DNA from 2 places in the Kitasatospora sp. NPDC101235 genome. Region 1 is predicted to be linked to the other one. Evidence: riboswitches for the same ligand, from Rfam matches in the RefSeq annotation. Region 1 holds a riboswitch; the other holds the start of a gene.

Evidence for each region. Region 1 has a riboswitch for guanidine ahead of ACIRRH_RS26690 (MBL fold metallo-hydrolase). Riboswitches for the same ligand answer to the same signal wherever they lie in the genome.
Region 2: another riboswitch for guanidine. It lies ahead of ACIRRH_RS18540 (SMR family transporter); the one in region 1 lies ahead of ACIRRH_RS26690 (MBL fold metallo-hydrolase).

Annotation. Positions count from the first base shown of each region.
Region 1 covers NZ_JBIWNZ010000017.1:161,314-165,710, forward strand. The annotation lists gene ACIRRH_RS26670 (DHA2 family efflux MFS transporter permease subunit) at 1-358, shown strand, start outside; gene ACIRRH_RS26675 (hypothetical protein) at 362-925, opposite strand; gene ACIRRH_RS26680 (hypothetical protein) at 915-1,082, opposite strand; gene ACIRRH_RS26685 (Uma2 family endonuclease) at 1,171-1,719, shown strand; gene ACIRRH_RS26690 (MBL fold metallo-hydrolase) at 1,742-2,605, opposite strand; guanidine-III (ykkC-III) riboswitch at 2,617-2,684, opposite strand; gene ACIRRH_RS26695 (DUF397 domain-containing protein) at 2,714-2,911, opposite strand; gene ACIRRH_RS26700 (Scr1 family TA system antitoxin-like transcriptional regulator) at 2,908-3,690, opposite strand; gene fes (enterochelin esterase) at 3,794-4,397, opposite strand, start outside.
Region 2 covers NZ_JBIWNZ010000010.1:73,248-77,644, forward strand. The annotation lists gene ACIRRH_RS18530 (xanthine dehydrogenase family protein molybdopterin-binding subunit) at 1-1,860, shown strand, start outside; tRNA gene ACIRRH_RS18535 (tRNA-Cys) at 1,954-2,025, opposite strand; guanidine-III (ykkC-III) riboswitch at 2,111-2,176, shown strand; gene ACIRRH_RS18540 (SMR family transporter) at 2,221-2,535, shown strand; gene ACIRRH_RS18545 (MFS transporter) at 2,630-4,069, shown strand; gene ACIRRH_RS18550 (hypothetical protein) at 4,073-4,397, opposite strand, start outside.

The DNA of each region.
Region 1 (4,397 bases):
GGCGGCACTCGTCCTCACCGCCCTCGGCTTCGCCGAAAACCCTTGGGCAGTAAGGGCATTGATGTTCGCCGTCGGCCTGATCCTCGGCACCGCCGTGCTCACTGTCCAGATCGCCGGCTTCGCCGACGTCCCGCCGCCCGCGATGGGCCGCGCGATGGGCCTGTTCACCATCCTGCGCACGCTCGGCGGCGCCCTCGGCATCGCCGCCACGGCGGCGCTGATCGGCGCACTCGGCGACGGCTCGGGTGTCGGGCCGTACCGGCTCGCCCTCGGGCTCACCGCCGCCCTGGTCGCCGCCGGGGCTCTGTTGGCCGTCCGCCTCCCGGCCGAGGCCCCGGGCCCGCCCTCGGAGGACTGAACCTCAGGCGGCTGTTGTGGTGGTCCGCCCGGGTGCGCTCTGCGGCCGGGCGGACCAGCACACCGAGCCCAGCAGCAGCACCCCCGGGACGGCCTCGGCGACCGTACCGACGGTGGCCTCCGAGGCACCGCCGAAGGCCAGCACCAGCCCGACCACCCCGAACAGCGAAATCGCGCCGCCGAGGACGTACAGCGAGGGACGTCGCCAGAGAGCAGCGGGGATGAAGAGTTGGACGCCCACCACGGTGGCGATCCACGGCATGGTCGCCAGCGGCGTGTGCAGGAGCCGGTTGACCACCGTGATCCCAAGGGTGACCGCGAGTCCCCCGGCGCTCGCGATGTACTGGATGTTCTGTCCGACGACGGTCTTCGGCTTTCCCTCGCTGCGGTCCAGCGGGGCCGCCCGGCCGCCCCACCACTTGCCAGCCCCGAGCAGCACGAGGAACGCGGCCACCGAGATCATTCGCAGCGACACCTCGACGGCCGCAGGTAGGTAGCCCGCGCCGGTCTGGATGAACACGAGCCCGAGAACGGCTCCGAGGATCCGGCCGGTTCGATCAGTCGACATGTTTGCCATTCTGACGGTCGATCCGACCGTCGGACCAGCCGTGCCGTCCGGTTGCTTCGGCCAGCACATCGGGCACCGTGCGGCCGGCCTCCGGCAGCAGCCGCACCACCGACGACCCCACGAACCCGGCCGACCCCGTCACCACCACACGCCCCACCCGGACCACCCCTCCCGCACGCGCCACCGATCCGCCGGGCCTACGGCGCGGGCCGCGGTAGCGTGCCGGAAGCACCAGAGGAGAGCGCATGAACTCTGAGCACCACCGCCTGCTCGAAGAGGCCCGCCGCAGTCTGCCGAACGGCTTCAAGGCCGAGCTGTCGGGCGACATCATCGTCATGCAGGCGTCGCCGTCGCCGATCCATCAGCTCAACCTGGCGATCGTCCAGCGCCAGTTCGAGGCGAACTGCCCTCCCGGCTACTTCCCGACCGGGAACAGCGACCTCTCCTCACCCGAGATCGGCTCCGTCCGCAACCCCGACCTCACCTACCTGCCCGAGGACGTCATCGAGCTGGGCCGCGAGATCCCTGCCGACCTGGCACTGATCGCGGTCGAGGTCGTCTCGCCGTCCAACCCCGACAACGACTGGAGCGGGAAGGTCCGCGACTACCCACGGATGGGCTTCCCGATGTACCTGATCGTGGACCCTCGGCAGAAGACGGTGACGCTGTTCTCCGAGCCCAACCGCGACCGCTACCACACCAGGACGGAGCGGGAGTTCGGCGAGAAGATCCGTATTCCCTCGCCGTTCGACTTCGAGCTGGACCTGGCGCGACTGGTGCCCTACCGGGGCTGACCGGCCTCGGGCCTGCGCGGGCTCAATCGTGCGGCCAGAGGATCAGGTCGTCCAGCGGGTAGCGGCGCGGACGGTCGCCGAGTTCGGCGACGGCGGCCCGGATCCGGTGCAGGTGGGCCGGGGTGAGCTGGAGCGGGGGCTCCTCGGGCTGGTGGGTGGTGCGGATCGGGTAGTCGACGCCCGGCTCGCGGGTCATCTCGATGTGGCAGCCGAGCACGTGCGTCACCGGGTGGCTCTCGGCGAAGGCGACCAGCCGCTCGATGGTCCGCCCGAAGGCCGGCCAGTCGTTGATGTACAGCCGCCCCGGGTAGACGGTGTCGCCGGTGAGCAGGAACCCGGTCCACGGGTCGTAGTAGGTGACCGACGCCTCGTGGTGTCCCGGGGTGGCCAGACACTTCAGCACCCGCCCGCCGCCGAGGTCGACCAGGGCCACCGCCTCCTCGTCCCGGTCGAATCCGAAGTACGGCCAGGCCGTGGCGAGTTCCCCACCGACTAGGGTGGTCGCCGGCCGGTCGGCGAACTGACCGTCGCCGGCGACGTGATCGCCGTGCGGGTGGGTGTGCAGAACCAGCAGTGGATAGTCGCGACCGTGCTGGGGGTTGCGGGCGAGCCACTTCTCCACCAGCTCGTCGACCGTCGCGCGCAGCGGGAAGTACGCGGCCTCGGCGGTCGCCCCGGTGTCGATCAGCACTGCCCGTTCCGTCCCGAACAGCAGGAACAGGAACGGCGCCTCGTAGTGGACCGCCTTGTTCTGGCGCAGGATGACGGTGTGCTCGTCGTACTCGTGGACCTGGATGTCCGGGTCGGTGTTGTGCTTCGCGGACGGGGAACCGTGGATCCATCGCACATCCAGTGGACGGGCGATGGGAGTACCGGCAGCGGACATGACGCCTCCAGAGTGCGTCGTCTTGGCAGGCCGGGTACGGCGCACGTCTCGTCCGGGGCCGGCGCCGCTGCGCCGCCCCGGGGACGCTAGCACGGGCCGGCGGCGGCGTCAGCCGGTCGAAGGAGAAGCGTTCCGGGCGAACTCGACGAAGTCGGCCCAAGCCTGGGGAGCGAAGGCGAGCTGGGGGCCGCTCTTGTCTTTGGAGTCCCGGACACGGACGGTGGCGTGACTGACGGCGACTTCGACACAGGCGCCGCCCTCGGTGTTGCTGTAGCTGGACTTGAACCAGGTCAACGCATCGTTCATAGCTCCTCCAGCGACTCACTGATCAGCTTGGCCGAGGCCTCGGGACTGAGAGCCTGCCGGAGGATCATTTCATGGCGATGGCTGAGGATGCTCACCCTGGCGGGGTCTGCATGGAGCATTCCCATCGCCTGACCCTCCTCATACGCGAGTCGTTGATGTTCGGCTGTTTCCAGAAGGATGAACTGCCCGTTCAGGCCAGGGTGGATTCCTCGGGACGGAACCACTTGAACCGTGATGTGGCGCGCCTCGCCGACCGACAGAACGTGGCGCAACTGGCGGTGGTGGGCTTCGATGGTCGTGAGCGGCCGTCGTAGGACACCTTCCTCGATGAGGAAGTTGAAGGCTTTGGTCTGCACCTTCAGCATCTCCTGGCGCTCCAACCTTGCAGCGACCCGCGTTTCGACCGTCTCGTCATCGAGTGGCGGCCAGTGGGATTCGAGGAGCGTTCTCACGGTCTCTTCGGTCTGCAGCAGACCCGGAAAGAAGTGGTTCTCATACCAGTTGAGCGCCACCGCCTCGGCTTCGTACTTCATATAGTCCTCGGCGGACGACGGATACTTCTCCGGCTTCAGGAACTGCGCTCCGGCTGCCAGGATCCCCTTCGCGTCGCACATGTCGTCCGCCACCTGCAACAGGTGCATGGACGGCTTCCGCCGCCCAGCCTCCATCGACCGCAGGCTCTCAAGGCTGTACCCGGCCTCCTCCGCCAAGGTCTCCCGGCTGACGCCGGCGCGGGTCCGCCACAGCTTGATCTGGTTGCCGCAGTACAGCCAGGACATCGGCGGCGGAGTGGCGGACGAGGACGCGTTCATCGCTGACCCCCCAAGGTCATCCGGTATGGACTCCCGACGTTAGGCACCCAATGGCCCGGAGGTATGCGAATCAGTCCGAAACCATCCCTCCGGGTGACCCCAGCAGGTGAGCGAGCCCGTCCGCCAGCCCGCCGCGCCAGCAGGCGTAGTCGTGGCCGCCGTTGAACTCGCGGTAGGCGAGCTCGTAGCCGCGGGCCGTCAGGACGTCGCGCAGGTGGCGGTTCTGGGCGAGGAGCATCCACTCCTGGAGGCCGACCTCGATCCAGAAGCGGGCCGGACGGCGTTCCTCGGCGGCGAAGCGGCGGGTCAGCCATTCGCTGCCGGCGTCGAACTCGGTCTCGTCGGGCCACCAGAAGGAACCGGACTGGGACAGCGCGTTGCCGAAGCGCTCCGGGCGGCGGTAGGCGGCGTAGGCGGCGGTGAGGCCGCCCGCGCTCTGGCCGGCGATCACGGTGGCGGCCGGGTCGTCGCTCGCGCCGAACTCCGCGCCGGCCCACGGGAGGAGGCGGTCGGCGAGGAGGTCGACGAAGGCCGGGTTGCAGCTGAGGTCGTCCGGGCGCTGCGGGCCCGTGGTGTGCACCAACAGGGTGACGGTCGGCGGGATCGCGCCGTCCGCCGTCAGGTTGTCGAGGGTGTCGCCGACGGACAGCACCTCGCCCCACATCTCGCCGTCC
Region 2 (4,397 bases), on a different contig from region 1:
GACCCCGAGCAGTCCTTCACCGCGCCGCCACTGCACCCGGACGGCAACCTGTTCCGCCACCTGCCGCTGCGCTGCGGGGACCCGGACGCGGTGGGCGAGATCGTCGTCGAGGGCCTCTACCAGGTCGGCCGGCAGGACCCGGCCCCGCTCGGCGCCGAGGCCGGTCTGGCCGTGCCGCGCCCGGACGGCGGCGTCGAGCTGCACCTGTCCTCCACCGACCCGCACGGCGACCGCGACCGCACCGCCGCCTGCCTCGGCCTGGAGCCGGACCGGGTCCGGCTGGTGGTCACCGGCGTGCCCGGCGCCACCACCGACCGCGAGGACCTCTCCTTCCAGGTCACCCTGGCCCTGCTGGCGCTGCGCACCGGCCGCCCGGTGAAGATGACGCTCACCCGCGAGGAGTCCTTCCAGACCCACACCTCGCGCCACCCCGCGCTCCTGCGGTACCGCCACCACGCCGACGCCGAGGGCACCCTGGTGAAGGTCGAGGCGCAGATCCTGCTGGACGGCGGCGCCTACGCGGACGTCTCCGCCGAGGCGCTGGCCGCCGCGACGGCCTTCTCGGCCGGCCCGTACGTCTGCCCGAACGTCTTCGTGGACGCCTGGGCGGTGCGCACCAACAACCCGCCGGCCGGCCGGATGCGCGGCGAGGGCGCCCTGCAGGCCTGCTTCGCGTACGAGTCGCAGCTGGACCAGCTGGCCGCCCGGATCGGTGTGGACCCGGTGGAGATCCGCCGCCGCAACGCGATGTCCACCGGCGACCCGCTGCCCACCGGACAGGCCGTCACCTGCCCGGCGCCGGTGCGCGCCCTGCTCGACGCGGTCGCCGCCGAGCCGCTGCCGGCGCTGCCGGTGGACGACCCGGACGCCGAGTGGCTGCTGCCCGGCGGGCCCGGCGGCGCGGGCGACCCGGCGGCGGTGCGGCGCGGCATCGGCTACGCCGTCGGCATGGTGCACATGCTGGGCGCCGAGGGCGAGGACGAGGTCTCCACGGCGACCGTGCGGGTCAGCGGCGACCACGCCACGGTGATCTGCGCGGCCGTCGATGCCGGACAGGGCTTCGCCACGCTGGCCCGGCAGATCGTGCAGACCGTGCTGGGCGTCAGCGAGGTCTACATCGCGCCGGCCGACAGCGACCAGTCGATCGCCGGGCCGTCCGCCCGCGGCCGGCACACCTGGGTCTCCGGCGGCGCCGTCGAGCGGGCCGCGCTGATGGTCCGCCACCAGCTGCTGCAGCCGATCGCGGCGAACTTCGGGATGTCGGCGGAGCTGCTCCAGATCGCCGACGGCAAGATCACCTCGTACGACGGGGTGCTCGGCATGCCGGTCGCCGAGGCACTGGAGGGCAAGGAGCTGTGGGCCACCGCGCAGTGCCGCCCGCACCCCACCGAGCCGCTGGACGAGGCCGGGCAGGGCGACGCCTTCGTCTCCATCTCGTTCTGCGCCATGCGCGCGGTGGTGGACGTGGACATCGAGCTGGGCGCCGTGCGGGTGGTCGAGATGACGGTCGCCCAGGACGTCGGCCGGGCGCTGAACCCGCGCCAGATCGAGGACCGGATCGAGGCGGGGGTGGCCCAGGGCGTGGGCCTGGCGCTGCTGGAGGACCTGCGGACGGAGGGCGGGGTGCTCCAGAACCCCTCGCTCACCGGCTACCGGCTGCCCACCGCGCTGGACACCCCGGAGGTGCGGATCGCCACGCTGCTGGAGGAGCGCGACGTGGTGGCCCCGTTCGGCGCCAAGGCGGTCGGCGCCGTTCCCGCGGTGGTCGCCCCGGCGGCCGTCGCCGCGGCCGTGCGCGCCGCCACCGGCCTGCCGGTCGGCCGGCTGCCGATCCGGGCGGAGGACGCCGTCACGGCCTGACCGGATTCCCCGGACAGCGACGGAAACGACGGAAACAGCGAAAAGGAATTGCCGGACGACTTTCGGAGTCGACCGGCAATTCCTTTTCCGGTGAGGCCATGGCGGGAATCGAACCCGCGTGCACCGCTTTGCAGACGGTTCCCTAAGCCACTCGGGCACACGGCCAGTGAATTCATAGTGGCCGATCCGGGGGAGAGGGGTCAACGCCCCTTTGTAAATTCTGTATGGCAGTGTGTGCTACCGTCGCGGACAGGTGGCGGCATTTCCGCCACCCCGGACGAGCGCGTCGTACCCGGTGACGACAAGACGGCGCAGTTCAGCGGCAATCCGGCCGCTGTGGACTGCGGAGGTACCACTGTCGTGGCCTGGCTCGTTCTGATCGTCTCGGGTTTCCTGGAGACCGTGTGGGCGGTCGCCCTGGAATCGTCCAAGGGCTTCACCCGCCTCGTTCCCAGCCTCGTCTTCGGCGTCGCACTGCTGCTCAGCATGGGCGGTCTGGCGTACGCGATGCGCACCATTCCGATCGGCACCGGCTACGCCGCCTGGGTCGGCATCGGCGCGGTCGGCACCGCGGTCTACGGCATGGCCGTCCTGGGGGACCCGGCGACCATGGCCCGGATCGTCTGCCTGCTGCTGATCGTCTCCGGCGTGGTGGGCCTCAAGGTGCTGCACTGACCTGCGCCGCGCCGCCGTCCCAGGACCCGGGGCCGAGCCGATCACCGACCGGGGTCAGGGGTCATCGAGGCAGACGGCTCTTACGATGTTACGTATGACCACTGCCTCCCCCACCTCGGTCGACCCCGTGCCGATACCCCTCGACGACGACCCCGGTGGCGGGGTGCTCGGCGGCCGCTACCGCGCGCTGACGCTGGGGATCGTCTCGGTGGTCCTGGTGATCGCCTTCGAGGCGACCGCCGTCAACACCGCGATGCCGACGGCGGCCCGCCAGCTGCACGGCGTCTCGCTGTACGCCTTCGCCTTCTCCGGGTACTTCACCAGCACGCTGTTCGCCCTGGTCGTCTCCGGTCAGTGGTGCGACCGGCGCGGCCCGCTGCAACCGCTGTTCACCGGCATCGCGGTGTTCGGCGTCGGCCTGGTGGTGGCCGGGACGGCGCCCGGGATGTGGGTGTTCGTGGCCGGGCGGTCGATCCAGGGCCTGGGCGGCGGGCTGGTGATCGTCGCGCTGTACGTGGTGGTCGGCCGGGCCTATCCGGAGCGGTTGCGGCCGTCCGTGTTCGCGGCCTTCTCCTCGGCCTGGGTGCTGCCCTCGATCGTCGGCCCGCTGGTCGCCGGGGCCGTCACCCAGCACCTGGGCTGGCGCTGGGTGTTCCTGGCCGTGCCGGTGCTGATCCTGCTGCCGCTGGCCGTGATGGGCCCGGCGCTCGCCCGCTCCGAGCGTGAGCACCCGGTGGCCAAGGGCGGCGGTTTCGACCGCCGCCGCACCCGGCTGGCCGCGATGGCGGCGGTCGGCGCCGGCCTGGTGCAGTACGCCGGCCAGCGCCTCGACCTGATCGGGCTGATCCCCGGGGCGGCCGGGGTGGCACTGCTGGCGCCGGCCGTCCTCGGGCTGCTGCCCGCCGGGACGCTGCGCGCGGTGCGCGGACTGCCGGCGGTGATCCTGCTGCGCGGGGTGTCGGCGGGCGCGTTCTTCTCCGCCGAGGTGTTCATCCCGCTGATGATGACCAGCCGGCGCGGCCTCTCGCCGACGCTGGCCGGGCTGACCCTGACCAGCGGCGGCCTCACCTGGGCGCTGGGCTCGTGGCTCCAGGGCCGGCCGGCCGCCGAGCGCTTCCGGGTGCCGATGATCCGGGGCGGCTTCGTGCTGACCGTGGTGGCGATCGGGGGCGCCGCGCTGGTGCTCGTCCCGGCGGTGCCGGCCTGGGTGGCCGCGGTCGCCTGGGGCGTCGGCGGCCTCGGGATGGGGCTGACCATCGCGTCCGTCAGCGTGCTGATGATGAAGCTCTCCAGGCCGGAGGACGCCGGCGCCAACTCGGCCGCGCTCCAGATGAGCGACGCGCTGGGCAACGTGCTGCTCACCGGCCTGGCCGGGGTGCTGTTCGCGGCGCTGGGCGGTGGCTCGGTGGCCGCCCTCCACGACACGGCGGAAGGCGCCGGGTCGCCCGGCGCCTTCGCGGTGGTGTTCCTGACCAGCATCGGGGTGTCGCTGCTGGGAGCGCTGCTCTCCGGCCGGGTCCGCACCCGGACCTGACGGTCAGCCGACGGCGGCGGCGGGGGCCCTGGCCCCCGCCGGGGCGCCGAGGAAGGACTCCCAGCCGTCGGCCGGGGACTGGCCCGGGGCGAGGGTCCGGAGCTTGCGCAGCACCGCCGGGTCCTGGGCGTCCAGCCAGTCGACCAGCTGCCGGAAGGAGACCAGCCGGACCTCCGGCTTGTCCGCGATGGCCTTGAGGACCTCCTCGACGGCGTTCATGTAGATGCCGCCGTTCCACTCCTCGAAGTGGTTGCCGATGACGTACGGCGCCCGGTTGCCGTTGTAGGTGCGCTCGAAGCCCATCAGGTAGGCGTCGCGGGCCTGGGCC